Regions from separate parts of the Staphylococcus debuckii genome, predicted to be linked through region 1. Evidence: riboswitches for the same ligand, from Rfam matches in the RefSeq annotation. Region 1 holds a riboswitch; each other region holds the start of a gene.
The links. A riboswitch is a leader RNA that binds a small molecule or an ion and turns the genes downstream of it on or off. The one in region 1 is predicted to bind S-adenosylmethionine.
Positions count from the first base shown of each region.

Region 2: another riboswitch for S-adenosylmethionine. It lies ahead of CNQ82_RS02550 (methionine ABC transporter ATP-binding protein); the one in region 1 lies ahead of CNQ82_RS11110 (Na+/H+ antiporter NhaC family protein).
Region 3: another riboswitch for S-adenosylmethionine. It lies ahead of CNQ82_RS06855 (O-acetylhomoserine aminocarboxypropyltransferase/cysteine synthase family protein); the one in region 1 lies ahead of CNQ82_RS11110 (Na+/H+ antiporter NhaC family protein).

Region 1 covers NZ_CP033460.1:2,284,349-2,288,939, forward strand. Annotated here, with positions in the region: gene CNQ82_RS11105 (SRPBCC family protein) at 1-477, opposite strand, end outside; gene CNQ82_RS11110 (Na+/H+ antiporter NhaC family protein) at 635-1,948, opposite strand; SAM riboswitch class I at 2,024-2,123, opposite strand; gene CNQ82_RS11115 (flavin reductase family protein) at 2,212-2,823, opposite strand; gene CNQ82_RS11120 (SDR family oxidoreductase) at 3,003-3,884, opposite strand; gene CNQ82_RS11125 (amidohydrolase) at 3,954-4,591, opposite strand, start outside.
Region 2 covers NZ_CP033460.1:571,726-576,316, reverse strand. Annotated here, with positions in the region: gene gmpC (dipeptide ABC transporter glycylmethionine-binding lipoprotein) at 1-324, opposite strand, end outside; gene CNQ82_RS02555 (methionine ABC transporter permease) at 349-1,008, opposite strand; gene CNQ82_RS02550 (methionine ABC transporter ATP-binding protein) at 1,010-2,026, opposite strand; SAM riboswitch class I at 2,143-2,256, opposite strand; gene CNQ82_RS02545 (YSIRK-type signal peptide-containing protein) at 2,502-4,591, opposite strand, start outside.
Region 3 covers NZ_CP033460.1:1,466,113-1,470,703, forward strand. Annotated here, with positions in the region: gene mprF (bifunctional lysylphosphatidylglycerol flippase/synthetase MprF) at 1-1,544, shown strand, start outside; SAM riboswitch class I at 1,719-1,816, shown strand; gene CNQ82_RS06855 (O-acetylhomoserine aminocarboxypropyltransferase/cysteine synthase family protein) at 1,878-3,158, shown strand; gene CNQ82_RS06860 (homoserine O-acetyltransferase/O-succinyltransferase family protein) at 3,160-4,053, shown strand; gene msrA (peptide-methionine (S)-S-oxide reductase MsrA) at 4,100-4,591, opposite strand, start outside.

The DNA of each region.
Region 1 (4,591 bases):
CAGCTTAATAAACATGTTCTCAAAGCCGTGCGCTGTTGAGTCATGATATTCTTTTTTCTGTTGCTTATATTCCAAGGTAGTCCAGCGTCGTTCTTTCGGAACAACAGCAGTATATCGGAAATTCATTTGTGTAATGTCAGCACCTGGTTCACGTTCAAAGATTTCAACTTCGATAGTATCTTCTTTGTCGCTTAATTCAGGCATGCCGATAGTCATCACAATACGGTTCGGTGCTTCTAGTTCTTGGAAGACACCCGTAATCTTATTCATCTTGCCATTGCGTTCATCAACGATTTCGTAACGTCGTCCTTCTTCAGGAATCAAGTCGATGGATTTATTAGTTCTATTTGAAGTCATAAACCAACGTCTCATAATATCAGCATCTGTCCACGCTTGATAAATCAATTCAGGATTAATACGCATTAATCGTTCCAACGAAATGACTACTACGTCATTTTCTATGTTATATCTTGCCACTCTGTCGTCACCTACTTTCACACTTAACCATATTTTAACGTATTTCTAGTACATAAGCCAAAGTAATCGTCCTCTAGCTGCTTCACTTTATGCACCGTTTTGTTAGTTTTGCAACAAGATTACTTTAACATTTTTCTTGTGCGAAAGTAAAAATTAATTATGCCCCTTTTCCAGCTTTCTTTTTATTTAATCTAGGAAGATTAAAAATAATTGCTACTAATCCGCATAAACCGAGCATCACTGGATAAATGGAATAAGGCATTAACATAAAGGGTGAAACACCGGCTACTCCTGCTGCTGCGATGACTTGCGGGCTATAAGGTAATAAACCTTGGAAACAGCTGCCGAAAATGTCTAGGATACTGGCCGACTTTCTAGGGTCGATGTTATATTCATCTGCAATATTTTTAGCTAATGGACCGGCCATTAAAATAGAAATCGTGTTGTTGGCTGTAGAAATATCTGCAGCACTCACTAAGCTTGCAATCCCAATTTCTGCGCCACGTCTGGATTTCACACGGCTACGCACAAAGTTCAGCAGCCAAGTAATACCGCCATAGTGTTGAATCAATCCAATTAAACCGCCGATCATCAAAGCAATAATCGCAATGTCTTCCATGCCAATCATACCTTCGGAGGCCGCTTTCAAGAATTTAATCCAATTAAACGATCCATCTAATAAACCAATAATTCCAGATAGCACCGTTCCTCCGATTAGTACAATAATTACATTGACTCCGATCAGCGCTAGAATTAATACTAATAAGTAAGGAATGACTTTAATCAGGTCATAGTCATAATTCTTCGCGTTGTTGATACTGGCGCTATGCGTTAAAATACCCAGAATAATCATTGAGATTATTGCACCAGGCAAGACAATCCGAAAGTTCACTTTAAATTTGTCACTCATACGTGTATTTTGCGTACGTACAGCAGCGATAGTAGTATCTGAAATCATCGATAAATTGTCACCGAACATTGCGCCGCCAACTACGGTCGCCATAGCAAGTGCAGATGGAATATCCGTTGCTTGGCTGATTCCGAATCCTACGGGTGCAATAGCGGCTACTGTCCCTACCGAAGTCCCCATAGAAATCGATACAAACATACAGATGACGAATAATCCGATAATCAGCAAGTTGCCGGGGATTAAGGATAACCCTAAGTTAACGGTAGATTTTACGCCTCCCATATCTTCAGTTACTTGTGAAAAAGCTCCTGCAAGTACAAATATCAAGACCATCAGAATAATGTTGGAATGGCCTGCTCCTTTAGTAAAAACTTCTACTTTCTCAGCAAATTTCTGTTTGCGATTCATCAGCAATGCCACTATGACTGCAATCGTAATCGCAATATTCAAGGGCATTTTCGTAAAGTCGCCTGTAATAATACCGACGCCTAAAAATAAACCCACGAAGACAATCAAAGGTATCAGTGCAAAAGCATTACCTTTCTTTTTCTCTTCAGTCATCTTCTACTCCACACCTCTCGTTTCATAAATAAAAAACCTTTTTTCTGCGCTAAGAAAAAAGGATAAATATATCAATTCTTATCTCTTAGCAATCGATTGCTACGGGACTTGGCACACGCGTTTCCATGTTGCCGAGGCTTCAAAGTGCCCTTCACTCCACCTCTCTTGATAAGCACTATTTATTTTTAAATTGTGAATCTTTTTAAACTTATCACGCTCAACGGCTTGCGTCAATTATCTGAAGTTTAACTTTGGTTAAGCATTTATTCAGTCGGGCGTTGAATCGTAAATTCTTCACCTAGTTTCACATAATCGTTTCCTGCTAAACGTCCTACAGGCTGCAAGGCTTGCATATTAATCTTGAACGGATCCATATAGACCGCATCGTCAATATGATATTGTACCACGCGTCCGATGATTAAATCATTACCTGTTTCATCGTCGCCTAATTCAATGAGACGATCTAATTTACATTCGAAGCGGATACTTGCCCCTTCAATTGCAGGGACGTCGACTACAGTAGAAGGAATTGTTTTAAAGTCCGTACGTTCTAATTCATTTTCTGTCGGCGCAATAGGTGCGGCTGTTTGGTTGATGCCTTCAATCATGGAAAGTTGAGAAATATGCACTACAAACTCACCCATTGTCTCGATGTTCACAGACGTATCTTTACGTTTGCCGTTAATACGTGCCGTTGAGATCATAATCATCGGCGGTTCACTACTCACTACATTAAAAAAGCTGAAAGGCGCCGCATTAAGATTACCTTCTTTATCTTGAGAGGTCACAAACGCAATAGGACGTGGCAATACACTACCACTCAATAATTTATAATTATCTTTCTGTGTTAACTCATTCGGATCGAATTGTTTCATACTCACACCTCATTTTATTTATAATTGGTAGTTTTATAGTAGGAAAAATCAACGCTAATTGCTAATGACTTGTTCATGACGACTCGCCTTTCTCCATTCAAAAACCCCCGGCTGCTCTTGCCGAGGGGAGTGTAGGAGATGGAGCTACTCTTCTAAGGTTTCTTTTCCAGAGCAGCAGTTTAATTAATTTGTTTACCGCCTGTGACACCATAGACTTGTCCTGTTGTATAGCTGGATTCGTCTGAAGCTAAAAGAACGTAAGTGCTGGCTAATTCAACAGGTTGGCCTGAACGTCCCATCATAGATTGTTGGCCGAATTCTGGAATTTTATCTTGCGGTTGTCCGCCTGAGATTTGTAATGGTGACCAGAATGGACCAGGTGCGACTGAATTGACACGGATGCCTCTTTCGATCAATTCTTTAGCAAGGCTCTTAGTCAAGGAAATAATCGCTGCTTTAGTTGCGGCATAGTCATGCAACAATGGATTCGGGTCATAACCTTGGATAGAAGTTGTCGTTGTGATTGTGCCGCCTGGTTTCAAGTATTCTAAAGCCTTTTGCGTCGTCCAAAAGATTGGATAGACGTTTGTTTCAAAGGTATTCGTAAAGTCTTCTGTTTTGAAGTCTTCGAATTTCTCATGATATTGTTGATAGCCTGCCACCATTGTGACGTTGTCTAATCCGCCTAGACGGTCGTTTGCGAATTCTACAAGTTCATAGTTGAAATCTTCGTTCGTAATATCGCCTGGTAATAAATATACTGTTCCGCCTTTGCCTTCAATGACTTGTTTCACTTCTTGTGCATCGTCTTCTTCTCTAGGATGATAATTGATAACCACTGATGCGCCTTCTCTGGCATAAGCGATTGCTACAGCGCGTCCGATAGCTGAGTCGCCGCCAGTTACTAACATTTTCAATCCTTCTAAACGACCATGTCCTTCATATGACTCCTCACCGCAATCGGGTTTCGGTTCCATGTCTTTTTGCAGACCTGGCCAAGGTTGTTCTTGTTTAGGAAAATCTTTATCTGTAAATTTTTTGCGTGGATCTGGAAGTGCCATTTCTATCACTCCTAATAAGATTTGATAGTTTTGTTATACCCTGCCTTTAAAATTCCATTCATGATTACATTAAAATAACTTTTGAATTAATTTAACAAGATAATCAGGCGCTGTTTCCAAAATTCGTTCATCAGGTTGATACTTCGGATGATGCAAATCATAGTCACTTTCAGAACCAATAAAGGCAAATACTCCAGGCACAGTATCGCTCAGCGCTGAAAAATCTTCTCCGATTGTTTTCGGTTCTGCAAGGATTTGGACACTGTAGCCCGTCTCTTCAGCCGCTTCAACCGCCTTCTCTGTCAACGCTTCATCGTTTATTACAGCATTCGGCAAATGGATATATTCAAGTTCAATCTCTGCATCAAACGCTTTTCCAATTCCTGCACATAAATCCTGCAAGCGTCCCTCTGCCTTTGCTCTCGTTGCAGCATTAAAGGTACGCACCGTGCCCTGCATATAAGCTTGGTCCGGAATCACATTCCACGTATTGCCTGCTGAGACTTCGCCAATCGTTACCACCGCTGAATCAAACGCAGAGACATTACGGCTGACAATCGATTGAATGCTAGTCATCAATTGCCCTAAGATAATCATCGGGTCGTTGCTTTCCTCAGGTTTCGCAGCATGTCCTCCTTTGCCTTGAATATGTATCGCAAAGCGGTCTACCGCTGAAGTCATCGCACCCGACTTAATCGCAAACTCGC
Region 2 (4,591 bases), 980 kb from region 1:
TAATGGAGCGAAGACTGTTGTACGGATTGGTGTGATATGAGTCCCTTTGTTTGCTTTCTCATATTCATGCAAGAATGCGAAATGTTGGAATGCGTTCATGTCGATATCCCCATCGTTTAGCGCCTTGTTCGGTACGTTGTAATCAGAGAATTTCTTGATTTCAACGTTGATTCCATCTTTCTTCGCCAGTTCTTTCACTTTATCCCATACCTTTGTATCATCTGATGCGACCCCTACTGTGACGGTCTTATCATCTTTCTTATTGCCGCCGCAAGCCGCAAGTACTACGACTAATGCCATTAATAATACTAATAACTTTTTCATATCCTAAAAAACCCCTTTGTGTGATTAATTTCTGCGAATCTTCTTAGCCAAAACATTCCCGAGAGATTGAATCAGCTGAACCATAATGACTAAAATAACTACTGTAATAACAATGACGATAGTATCAAAACGTTGGTAACCATAAGCTAAGGCCAAGTCACCAATACCGCCGCCACCTACTGCACCGGCCATAGCTGTTGAACCAATCAAACCGATGATTGCAGTAGTAATCGCTAAGATTAATGATCCTAAAGCTTCTGGCATTAAGAAGTAGCGAATAATTTGGAACGGTGAGGCGCCCATTGCATTCGCTGCTTCGATAACCCCTGCGTCTACTTCCAATAATGAATTTTCAACGAGACGCGCAATGTAAGGTGCTACGTATACCGTTAAAGGTACAATCGCCGCTGCTGTACCGATGGATGTCCCTACGATTAATTTAGTAAACGGTACAATCGCAATTAACAAAATAATGAATGGAATCGAACGAAAAATGTTAATAATCGGATTTAAGATATGATAGATTGCTACATTTTCCCAAATACCATTTTTCTTCGTCACTACTAGTAAGATGCCTAAAGGAATCCCAATTAATGCACCAATCACTAGTGAAATTGAAACCATCAATAACGTTTGATAGAGTGCTTCCCATAATTGCGACGAGTCTAAAGATGAACCAAGCATATTATCCAACCTCCTCATATTCGATGTGATGTTGTTTCAAGTAATCATATGCGCGTTGTTTCTCTTCGTCAGTGCCTTTAATACGTAATGTCAAATAACCGACTGAAGTATCTTGAATATCCGACATCGAAGCATAAATGACGTTCACTCCTAAATTAAAGTCTTTAATCAATGTTTGGATCACAGATAAGCCTAATTGAGCACCTTCCATATAAACTTTCACATCTTGATAATTGGCATCTGTCGGTAATTGATGAATCATCTTCTCACTGATGTCTGTGCTGATAACTGTAGAAACGAAGTTCTTCGCCGTTTCGGTTTTCGGGTGACTGAAGACATCTAAGACAGTGCCTTTTTCAATGACGCGCCCTTGTTCCATAACGGCAACTTTATCGCAAATCTTTTGAATGACACTCATCTCGTGAGTAATCAATAAAATCGTTACTTCAAATGTTTCATTCACTCGCTTTAAGAGTCGCAAGATAGAGTCCGTAGTAGCTGGATCGAGTGCACTTGTAGCTTCATCACACAATAAAATTTGAGGATCTGTGACAAGTGCTCTGGCGATGGCTACTCTTTGTTTTTGACCACCAGAAAGTTCATTCGGATATTGTGAGCCTTTATCTCCAAGTCCGACGAACTCTAACATTTCATCTACTTTCTCTTTTATGTATTTTTTACTCTTGCCTTCCAAAATCAGCGGCATTGCCACATTATTAAATACCGTTTTAGAATTCAGCAAGTTGAAATGCTGGAATATCATACCAATATTCTTCTTAACTTTACGCAATTCTTTCTTGCTGTATTGATTTATTTGATGTCCATCGACAACGACTTCACCAGATGTTACATTCTCAAGCTTATTTACCAAACGGATTAAAGTACTCTTACCTGCACCGCTGTAGCCAATAACACCATAGATTTCTTGTCGTTCAACAGTAAAGCTGACATCCTTTAAAGCTTGAATTTCTGTTGAGCGCTTATGGAATGTTTTACTCACATCCTTGAACTCAATCATAGGTTAGTCCCCCTCTGATAGTTTGAAATGAATGAATTTTGCCTCTATTTTGACTTTTATTTTGAAAAATAAAAATTCCGGGGACAATGAAACAAGTCCTCGGAATAATTTGGCTCGTCTCATCTTTACAGCATTTGCTGTAGGAATTGGCACAGTAATCGAATAGTTACGATTTCGATCCTGCTGCCGAGGTTTCATAGGGCCTGTCCCTCCACCTCTCTGGATAAGAGTTATGTATTCAGTTCATTTATATTTCATATATTACATTACTGAGTGAAAAAGTCAACATTAATTTTTAGAAAATTGTTAATTTCAACTTAATTCTAAACACTAGAGCTAGTAAGCGTTTGCAACTTTTCAACTCAATAGTAAAGCTATTCAAAATCAGTTCATTTACTCGTTTTCTTTTTCTCTTTTCAAAATTAAAAAAGAACCAGGCACGGTGGCCTGGCTCTTAATTTGAAGAAAACTTTATTTATTTTTGATTTTTACGACGTTTCATGCCGAACATCATTGCAGTTCCTAAGCCAGCAAAGATAGTACCATAAAGCATTGGTGCTGTATCGTTAGCGCCTGTATTTGGTAATACTTTTGCTTTTGGTTGATTTTGTTCTGGTTTCGCTTTGCTTGGTTGAGTAGCTACTTTATTTGGTGTTGAAACTTTCGTAGTTGTTTTTACTTCTGGTTGATGATTTGGTTCTGGGTTTCCAACTTTATGACCACCGTCATGGTTTACAACAGGTGTGTGAGTGCCTGTTACTGGTGGAGTTGGTCGAGAATTACTTGGTGTTGTATTTTGATTTGGTACAAGCGGCGTGTTAGTTTGTCCACCATCGTTCGGTGATTTACCTGGATGATTTGGTCCACTTGGTGTCGGTGTCACTGGTTGATTCGGTACAACAGGTGTTGCTGGCACTAATGGAATCATTGGAATCGTAACTTTTGGTGTTTCAGGTTTATGACAAGGTACGATAATTTTAGTTTTATTTGCACATTGCAATACTACGTTACCTTTCACATCGTGGTTATATCCAATAATCACAACTGCATTACCATTTTCATCGCATGGAATTTCGATACGTTGACCATCGCTAAATACAATAATGTTTGTATTATATTGATCAATGTAATTATTCACGATATAAACAGGTGCTGTTGGTTGAGCATCTCTGCCATCACGTCCATCGCGTCCGTCTCTACCATCTCTACCGTCTCTACCATTAATACCGTCACGTCCGTCTTTACCTTTCATGACTGTAATTGTATTGCCATCGCTAAATTCTACGACAGTATTACCATCTTTATCTTGATGTGAATCTTTAACAGTAACAGATACGCCGTCTTTGCCTTTTGGAATAGTGATTTCTCTGCCATCGCTGAATGTCACAATTGTATTGCCGTTCGGGTCTACAGATTGGCCAGTGATTGTGATAGACTTGCCATCTTTGCCGTCTTTTCCATCTTTACCTTTCAAGACAGTGATTGTATTTCCATCAGTAAATTCTACAACTGTGTTGCCGTCTGCATCTTGGTGTGAGTCTTTAACAGAAACAGATCTGCCATCTTGACCTTTAGATACAGTAATTGAGTTGCCATCACTGAATGTCACAACAGTATTGCCGTTCGGATCTACAGATTGACCAGTAATTGTGATAGATTTGCCATCTTTGCCGTCCTGACCGTTCAAGCCGTCTTTTCCGTCTTTACCTTTTAACACAGTGATTGTGTTACCGTCAGAGAATTCTACAACTGTGTTGCCGTCTGCATCTTGGTGTGAATCTTTCACAGTGACAGATGTGCCGTCTTGGCCTTTTGGTACAGTGATTGAGTTGCCATCACTGAATGTTACTTTCGTATTACCATCCGGATCAATAGTTTGGCCAGTTACTGTAATTGATTTGCCGTCTTGACCATCACGACCACCCTTACCGTTTAAGCCTTGTTCACCTTTATCGCCTTTAGCAATTGTAACTGAAGTACCATCGCTGAATTCTACAACTGTGTTACCGTCTGGGTCTTTAGTTGTTGAAACGATAGAAATTGATTTGCCGTCTTGACCTTTAGGTACAACAATTTCGTGTCCATCGCTGAAGACTACTTTCGTATTACCATCTGGTTGTACTGCAGAAGAAGTAATTGTGATAGATTGTCCATCTTCACCTTTATCTCCTTTAGCACCTTTAGGTACTACGACTTCATGTCCATCACTGAATGTGACTTTCACGTCTCCGTTTGGCAAGCTTTCAGTATTAGTGATAGTAATTGATTTGCCATCTTGACCTTTTGGTACAGTTACTTTAGAGCCGTCACTGAAGTCAATAACTGTATTGCCATCTGCATCTGGTTCAGCTTTAGTAATAGTAACTGATTTACCGTCTAAGCCTTTAGGAATATTGATTTCACGACCGTCAGAGAATGTTACTTTAGTAGTGCCATCTGGTTGTACTGAAGTACTTGTAATAGTTACTGAAGTACCATCTTCTCCTTTGTCGCCTTTATCTCCCTTAGGAATTGTAACGCTGCTTCCATCACTGAATTCTACAACTGTGTTACCATCTGCGTCTT
Region 3 (4,591 bases), 820 kb from region 1:
CTGTCGTTTCTAAGATTCCTTCGTTATCTTTAGGAATTTTAGTCGCTTTTACTAGCTTGATGTTCTTATTAAACAATGTATCGATTATTTATGATGGATTATACGATCCTAATCACATGTTTTATTATATTATTGTGACGATTCATACGAGTGCTTGTTTGATTTTAATGTTGAATGTACGAGGAATTTTTAAACAAAGCAGACGTGCCATTTTATTTGCTTTATTTGCGATTATTATCATTTTTGCGATTACCTTGTATATGAATACATCGGTATTGCTGATGTTTTGGCTAGTAGTTCTATTCGCATTGTTGGTTTATTCATTCAACAAAACAACGATTTTGAAACGACCACTTCGACTGCGTCATATTGTCGCTATGTTTTTTGTCAGTGCAGGTATGCTGATTTTAAATCATTATATTATTAAATTAGTGTTGAATGCGTTAGATGCATACAAGATGGAATTAGATAATTCGCTCCTACGTTATTATTTATGGTTGACGACACTCGTCATTTTCATCCTTGTGGCATTTATTGTCTGGTTATTTGAACAAGCATATTCTAAAGAGCGCCCGAAACCGGATTTCGAACGTTGTACAGAGATTATCCAGCAATACGGCGGCAACTATTTAAGCCACCTTATCTATAGTGGCGATAAAGAAGTATTTATGGATGAATCTGAAGAAGCATTTGTGATGTACCGCTACAAATCCAATGCTTTAGTTGTACTTGGAGATCCTATCGGTAACCCGGCACGTTTCCACCATTTATTAGAGACAATTTATGATTATGCAGTGAAGATGGGCTATGAAGTGATTTTCTATCAAGCGAGCGATCGTTATATGCCGTTGTATCATGATTTCGGTAATCAGTTCTTTAAATTAGGGGAAGAAGCGGTAATTGATTTAACGACCTTTACGACTTCAGGTAAGAAACGCAGAGGCTTCAGAGCAACATTGAATAAAATTGCTGATCAAGAGATCCAATTTGAAATTATAGAACCACCATTTTCACCGGAATTGATGAAACAATTGAAACAGGTCAGTGATGCATGGCTGGATGGAAAAAATGAAATGCATTTTTCAGTCGGCCAATTTACAGACAACTATGTCTCTAAAGCCCCGGTCGGTATCTTAAAAGAAAAAGACGGTAGAATTATTGCGTTCAGTACTTTAATGCCGACGCATTATAATGATTCATTCTCTGTAGACCTTATCCGTTGGCTCCCTGATGTTGATTTACCATTGATGGATGGTTTATACCTTCATATGTTGTTATGGGGCCAAGAACATGATTATAAAGCGTTCAACATGGGAATGGCGACATTATCTAATGTTGGACAGACGGAGTTCTCTTACTTGAATGAACGTATCGCAGGACGCATATTCGAAAACTTCAACAATTTATATCGCTTCCGCGGATTGAGACAATATAAAGAAAAGTTTAAACCTCACTGGGAACCAAGATACTTAGTATATTCTAGACATAGTTCCTTATGGCAGAATATGTTGAAAGTACTGCGTGTTATTCGTTCTAAACAATAGCATATGGAAAAGGAAACCTGATTGTCTGAAAGCTAGGCAATCGGGTTTTTATTTTTAAAGAGAGTACTGGGACAGTGTTTTTCAGCAAGCAAAGTCTAAATTAATTTCTGAAAAATGAGAATAGTCTGTTGACAAGGAGAAAGAATAGTTTTATACTCTGATTAAATTATATAAAACTTATCCAGAATGGTGGAGGGACTGGCCCGACGATACCAGGCAACCTATTTAAGTTAGGTGCTAATTCCAGCAGGTGAAGACCTGAAAGATAAGAAGTTTTGAGTCTATCTTTTCAGGTAGGCTTATTTTTTATGTTAAATAAGGGGGAAATAGAACATGACAAACGATTTTAAATTTGAAACATTGCAATTACACGCAGGACAGGAGGTAGATCCTACTTCGAATTCGAGAGCAGTACCCATTTATCAAACGACATCTTTCACATTCGATGATACACAACATGCGGCAGATTTATTCGGTTTAAACGCATTAGGCAATATTTATTCTCGCTTGACGAATCCGACCGTGGCTGTCTTTGAAACACGTGTTGCGGAATTGGAAGGCGGTGTTGCAGGGGTAGCAGTGGGTTCTGGTATGGCGGCTATTACGTATGCTGTACAAACAGTAGCTGAAGCAGGAGATCACATTGTAGCAAGCTCTACTTTATATGGTGGTACTTATACTTTATTCAGTCATACTTTGCCTAAGTATGGTATTGATGTTTCTATTGTCGACAGCAAGAACTTTGATGAAGTTAAAAATGCTATTAAAGATAATACTAAAGCGATTTATATTGAAACAATCGGCAATCCTGAAGGTAATGTAGAAGATGTAGAGAAATTAGCAGAAATTGCGCATGAAGCGGGAATTCCATTAATCGTGGATAACACTTTTGCTTCTCCATATTTATTCAGACCATTAGAACATGGCGCGAATATCGTGGTACATTCGGCGACTAAATTTATTGGCGGACATGGGACTTCTATGGGAGGCGTCGTAGTAGATGGCGGCAACTTCGATTGGAAACAAAATGACAAGTTCCCTGGTTTGACTGAACCTGATGCATCTTATCATGATTTAGTATTTGCGGATGCCTTTGGAGAAGCTGCTTTAGCGTTCAAAATCAGAACGACGTTATTACGTGACACAGGTGCTTGTCTGTCTCCTTTAAATGCTTTCTTACTCCTTCAAGGATTAGAAACATTATCTTTAAGAATGGAACGTCATGTTGAGAATGCTGAAAAGGTTGCTAAGTTCTTAGATAATCACGACAAAGTAGAATGGGTGAAATATGCGGGTCTTCCTTCTAGTGAGTACTATGATTTGAAAGAAAAATATCTTCCTAAAGGTGCATGTTCTATTTTCACTTTCGGTGTTAAAGGCGGTTATGAGGCAGGCATTAAATTTATCGAGTCGTTAGAATTATTCTCATTGCTTGCGAATGTAGGCGATGCTAAATCATTAGTGATTCATCCGGCTTCTACGACACATGCTCAATTAACTCCAGAAGAACAATTGACTGCGGGTATTACTCCTGAAACGATTCGTATTTCTGTAGGTCTTGAACATATTGATGATATCATTAATGACTTGGAAAAAGGATTAGACGCGATTTAACATGTTATTTACGAATAAAATTCCTATACTGCCTATACTACAAGAGGAGCACATCGAGTTTGCAAAACAAAGAATCAACGATGGTTTAAATCTCTTGATTGTTAATTTAATGCCGGTAAAAGAAGATGCAGAAAGACAACTGCTGCGATTGCTTGGACAAACGGATCATCCGATTAATATTGATTTTACCTATCCAGTGACTCATCAAAGCCGAACTTCTTCAAATGTGCATGCGGAGCAGTATTATCAGGAATTTGATGATATCAAGGATAAGGATTATGATGGTTTGATTATGACAGGAGCACCTGTTGAACATCTTGATTTTTCTGAAGTAGATTATATCGAGGAATTAAAGACTATCTATGAGTGGTCAGAAACTCATGTGAAACAACGTCTGTTTATTTGCTGGGGTGCACAATTTGCTTTGAATTATCGTTACGGTATTCACAAAAGAATGTTTCCTGAAAAATTAACAGGAATTTACCGCTATCATATTATGCAAGCACACCCTGTTTTATGCGAGATTCCTGAATATATCATTCCTCAATCTCGCGGTTCCTTTATGGATCCTTATGAGGTGATGGAGGAAGCGGATTTAGATGTGATTACTTATAGTCCGTATACTGGAGTAGATTTCATTTCCAATAAAGCACAGACCGATTTATATATCGGCGGTCATTTTGAATATGAACCAGAGACGTTGTTGAATGAGTATCAGAGAGATAGTGAGAAGAATGGGGAAGCGGCTGCTAAACCTAAGAATTATTTCCGAGGAGAATCGCTCACACCACTTCCTGCTTATTGGATTCCTTATGCTCAGCAACTCTTCCAAAACTGGGCAGATATGATGGAAAAGAATAGATGGCATCATAATGAAATTAATATTTTAGATTGATAATAGAATGTTTATAAATGCAAAAATGGCAAGAGGGCCTGTTCATTTAGTCCCTCTTACCATTTTTTTGCTGTTTGATTGCTTCGCGCTGTGCTTCCTCTTCAGCGAAACGCTCTGGATTCTTTTTGTAAAAATCTTGATGATAGTCTTCTGCTTCGTAGAATTCAGATACTGGCAATACTTGTGTTGCAATTGCCTTATGATGATCAATAGTAGATTTTAGTTCCTCAATATACTGTTCTGCTGTTTCTTTTTGATCTTCGTTGGTATAGAAGATAGCAGTACGGTATTGATTACCGCGATCTTGATATTGGCCTTCTGCATCAGTAGGATCGATGACAGAAAAGAAAATTTCTAATAATTTATGATAAGAAAATAGTGCAACGTCATATTCTACTTTCACCGTTTCTAAATGTCCTGTATTTCCTTTTTTAACTTCTTCATAAGTCGGATTTTCTACTGTGCCGCCCATATAACCTGATATTACTTTTTCAATACCGTCATACGAATCAAAAGGCTTAGTCATACACCAGAAACA